2 regions of the Streptomyces sp. NPDC015131 genome follow, and region 1 is predicted to be linked to the other one. Evidence: riboswitches for the same ligand, from Rfam matches in the RefSeq annotation. Region 1 holds a riboswitch; the other holds the start of a gene.
The links. A riboswitch is a leader RNA that binds a small molecule or an ion and turns the genes downstream of it on or off. The one in region 1 is predicted to bind cyclic di-AMP.

Region 1 (2,194 bases):
CGAAAGCTCTGCCGACGGTGTGTCAGACGGAGACGCCGTGCTGGCGGAGGTAGGCCAGCGGGTCGATGTCCGCGCCGTAGCTCGGGCTGGTGCGGATCTCGAAGTGCAGGTGCGGGCCGGTGGAGTTGCCGGTGGAACCGGACAGGCCGATCTGCTGGCCGCCGCTCACCGTCTGGCCGGAGGAGACGGCCAGCGAGGAGAGGTGGGCGTACTGCGAGTAGTTGCCGTCCTCGTGCTTGATGACGACCTCGTTGCCGTACGAGCCGCTCCAGCCGGCCGAGACGACGGTGCCGGCGCCGACGGCCTTCACCGGGGTGCCCGAGGAGGCGGAGAAGTCGACACCCGTGTGGTAACCGGAGGACCAGCTGGAGCCGGAGGCCCGGTAGGGGGTGGTGACGCCGGCGTCGACCGGGGCGGTGAAGCCGGAGCCGCTGGTCTTCGGGGCGGCGGCCTGGGCGGGGGCCTCGGCACGGGCCTCCGAGCGGGAGGCGCGGGCCTCGGAGTCCTTGGTGTCCTCGGCCTTGGGCTTCGCCGGGGCGGCCGTGGACTTGGCGCCGAGGGTGAGCTTCATGCCCGGGAGGATCAGGGCCGGGTCCTCGCCGATGACCTGGCGGTTGTCCTCGTACAGCTTCTTCCAGCCGCCCTTGACGTTCTTGTCGTGGGCGATCTTGGAGAGGTGGTCGCCGGCGACCACGGTGTACGTGCGCGGCGCCGCCTTCTGCGCCGGGGCGGCGGACGTCGCGGCGGCGGTGACGGCCTGCGGAGCGGCGGCCGGGGCGGCGGTCTCGGCGGCGTGCGCGCCGGTGGCGCCGAACAGCGGGAGGGCGATGGCCGCGCCTCCGGTGCCGGCGGCGACGAAACCACGCGTGATGGTGCTGGACTTGGGACGGCGGTGCTTACCCTTCGCGGGCATGGCGATTTCCTCTCCGGCGCCTGCGAGGTGAGCTGTCGGGTTCGGACTGGAGTTGTCCGGCCGCGCCATGGGCGCGACTTCACCCCGAGCCGGTTCCGGAGTTGATCCGGTCCCGGCGTACTACCTGGGTCCCCCGCTCCTGCCACGCGTGGGTGGGTGCGAATTCCGGCCGGTGGCAGGACTCGGCGGTCCGGCCGGATTGCCGTGACCGTAAGCGAGCCGGGTCGGCGTGAACAAGCCGCCGAATTCGGCCGGGCATTCCGGGGGGTACGGCGGGGCCGGAACGGCGGTCACCCTCCGTAAATTACGGATCATGAATTCCGTTGCCGGGCACGGCATTTCGCCCTCGCCTTTCGCCACGGACCGTCACGGTTATGACGCTGCTCACGTGGCTCCCGCCATCTCCCGTACGACCGGGGCAGGTTATGCCTATTGCCCTGAAACGGACAGAAGCACCATTCAGCAACGAGAGCCCCTATACCCCCGCCCCGCGCGGGCGGGTGGAGGCAGCGGAGACACCGGGCGGCGGGCGGGAACATACGGCGCAAGCGGTACAGAGCGGACGTAAGGCATCACATCCTCCCCCGCGCCACCCTCGCGGCCGGGCGCCCCGCCACGCCCGCCGGGGCGCTGACCTCGGGAAGGGCAACGGATGTGCGACATGCGCCGGGATTGATTGCCCGACGCACCGATGTCGTATCGTCGGACCGCGACATCGTCGGCGGTGGACGCCGACCGCAGAGACGTCAAGGAGCCCCCGTGACGCAGCAGCCGCCGCAGGCCCCGCCGACCGAGCCCGAGCTGACAGGGGTGCGCAACTTCCGTGACGTCGGCGGGCTTCCGGCCGCGGACGGCCGACGGGTGCGCCACGGCAGGCTCTACCGCAGCGGGCACCTCGCCCACGCCACCGGCGAGGACGCCGCCTTCCTCGCCTCCCTGGGCCTGCACACGATCTTCGACTTCCGCAACGCGGCCGACCAGCGGCTGGAGGGCCCGGACGTCGAGCTGCCCGGCGTACGGAATGTGAACATCCCGCTGTCCGACCCGGCCGACGGGGCCGAGTTCTGGACCATGATCCGCGACGGCGACCTGGACCAGCTCCGCTCGATCCTGGCGGACGGCAAGGGCGCGGCCCGGATGACGGCCTCGTACCGCGAGATCATCACGCAGCGCACCGGGGAGCACAGCCGGGTCCTCCACGCGCTCGCCGAGGACAGCGTCCCGGTGCTGATGCACTGCGCGGCCGGAAAGGACCGGGCCGGGCTGTCCGTCGCGGTGACG
Region 2 (2,194 bases), on a different contig from region 1:
GGGTGAGCCCCGAGCAGTCGTACGAGCTGGGGCCGGTCGCGCCCCACACGTACGGCTTGCCGATCTGCGCCTCGGCGAAGGCCAGCACCTCGCGGGCCTTGCTGGTGCGGCCCGCCTCCGCGCCGGGGCGGCACGGCTCGGCCCGGTTCGGCTCGGTCGGGGTCGGCTCGGCCCGGTTCGGTTCGGGGTGGCACGGCTCGGTTCGCCGGGCCGGTGCGGACCCGGCCGTCGCACGGGCCAGCACCGCGCGGGCCTCGGCGAGCTTCCGCTGCGTGGTCTGCTTGGTGGTACGGAGCGACTCTTGCGCCTCGGACGCCGCGTCCGCCTCGGGCCCGGGCGCCGTATGCGTGGCGGGCGCCGCGTGCGTGGCGGGTGCCGCCCAGTCGGCCTCGGGCACCCGCTCGCTCGCCACGGGCGGGGGCAGGTGCTCGTCCACCGGCCCGGCCCCGGGCTGCGAGGGCAGGAGCGGCAGGGTCGGCGCCGGCGGCATCGGCGGTACCGGCGCCAGGCCGGTGAGCGGGTCGTACGCCGGCGCGCCGGGCGCGGGCGCCTCCGGGGCGCCCTCCAGGACGTCCCCCGGCGCCCCCGCGACGAGCGTGCCGCCCGCGGGCGTCGCGTCCGTGAGCGGCCCGCCCCCGAAGTCCGCGAACGCCCCGTCGCCGAAGGTTCCGTCCGCGAAAGCCCCGTCTGCGAAAGCCCTGTCCAGGGTGGGACCCTCCGCGTACACCCCGGTCCCGGCCCCGGCCGTCCCGCTCCCGCCCGCGAAGGCCCCGGCCGTCCCGCTCCCGCCCGTCCTGCTCAGGTCGCCCGTGTCACTCAGGTCGCTCAGGTCGCTCAGGCCGCTCACGTCGCTCCGGCCGCCCAGGCCGCTTCCGACCGGCAGGCCGCCGAGCCTCTCGCCGCCGCCCCGGGGCGCCTCCCCGCCGGTCCGGTCACCGCCTCCGCCGCCCGTGCGCTGCCGCGGGACGGCCCGCGGCGGCGGGGGCGCGGTCCGCGCGGGCTGCGTCGCCGCCGTACCCGCCTGCCGGTAGAGGTCGTCGACCTTTCTCTGTACCTCCTCGACCGTCGGCCCCCGGTCCGGATCGCCCGGAGCGGCGGTGGCGGCGGTCGCGCCCTGTGACGACAGGAGCGTGACCGAGGCCAGCGCGGCGGCCGTCGTGACCCCGACGGCGGGCGAGTGGGCATGCAGGGTGTGCAAGGTGCGCGTTGCGCGCGGCTTGCGATGCGACGCCAAGGCCGGCATCTCCTTCCGTGGACCGCCTACCGGGTCAGCTGTCAGGTTCGGGCGGAACGGAAGGTGCCCTACGGCCGTGCCCGAGGGCGGCGGGCCGATTCACCTCGGTCGTACGAGTCGTACGTGGTGGGTCCCCGGTTCCGAACTGCCCCGGAGGGCAGCACGAATTCGGCGTAAGCGGTCCGACCGGCGTGGTTCGCCGATGCGAAAACGGACCGCTTGGGCGAGCACGCTAGCCAAACTGTGGTGGTGCTGTGAAGGATGATGTTCGATATGCCCGATACGTTTTCGTGACCTTGGCGTGATGTCGCCGGGCCGGTGCGGAGCGTGACGATTCGGGCCTCTTGCCGGTTCGTCCACGGCTGTCAGTGGGGCCGCCTAGACTCGATAGGCGATGAGCAGCCTCTTTGACGACAGCTTCCTGGCGGACCTCCGGAACCACGCCTCCGAGGAGCCCCCGCCGCCCCCCGAGGACCGGGAGGGCCCCGGGCACGGCCCGGCCCCGGAGGAGGTCCCGCACGACCTCTTCGGCGGTCACTTCGACGTGCCCCCGGCCCGGGACAGCCACTACCGCGACGGCGCCCCGCGTCCGGTCGTCGACGCCGCCGCCCTCCTGGACGGGCTGAACGACCAGCAGCGCGCCGCCGTCGTGCACACCGGGTCCCCGCTGCTCATCGTCGCCGGTGCCGGGTCGGGCAAGACCCGGGTGCTCACCCACCGGATCGCCCACCTGCTGGCCACCCGGCACGTCCACCCCGGCCAGATACTGGCGATCACCTTCACCAACAAGGCCGCCGGCGAGATGAAGGAGCGCGTCGAGCAGCTCGTCGGCCCGCGCGCCAACGCGATGTGGGTCATGACCTTCCACAGCGCGTGCGTCCGCATCCTGCGCCGCGAGTCGAAGAAGCTCGGCTTCACCTCGTCCTTCTCGATCTACGACGCCGCCGACTCCAAGCGGCT

Region 2: linked by a shared signal. The riboswitch ahead of ACF08D_RS14520 (C40 family peptidase) and the one ahead of ACF08D_RS03965 (peptidoglycan DD-metalloendopeptidase family protein) in region 1 are both predicted to bind cyclic di-AMP.

What each region holds. Positions count from the first base shown of each region.
Region 1 is NZ_JBIBVB010000001.1:962,342-964,535, reverse strand. Features, by position in the region: gene ACF08D_RS03965 (peptidoglycan DD-metalloendopeptidase family protein) at 23-913, opposite strand; cyclic di-AMP (ydaO/yuaA leader) riboswitch at 918-1,078, opposite strand; gene ACF08D_RS03960 (tyrosine-protein phosphatase) at 1,673-2,194, shown strand, end outside.
Region 2 is NZ_JBIBVB010000003.1:727,525-729,718, reverse strand. Features, by position in the region: gene ACF08D_RS14520 (C40 family peptidase) at 1-1,234, opposite strand, end outside; cyclic di-AMP (ydaO/yuaA leader) riboswitch at 1,242-1,418, opposite strand; gene pcrA (DNA helicase PcrA) at 1,629-2,194, shown strand, end outside.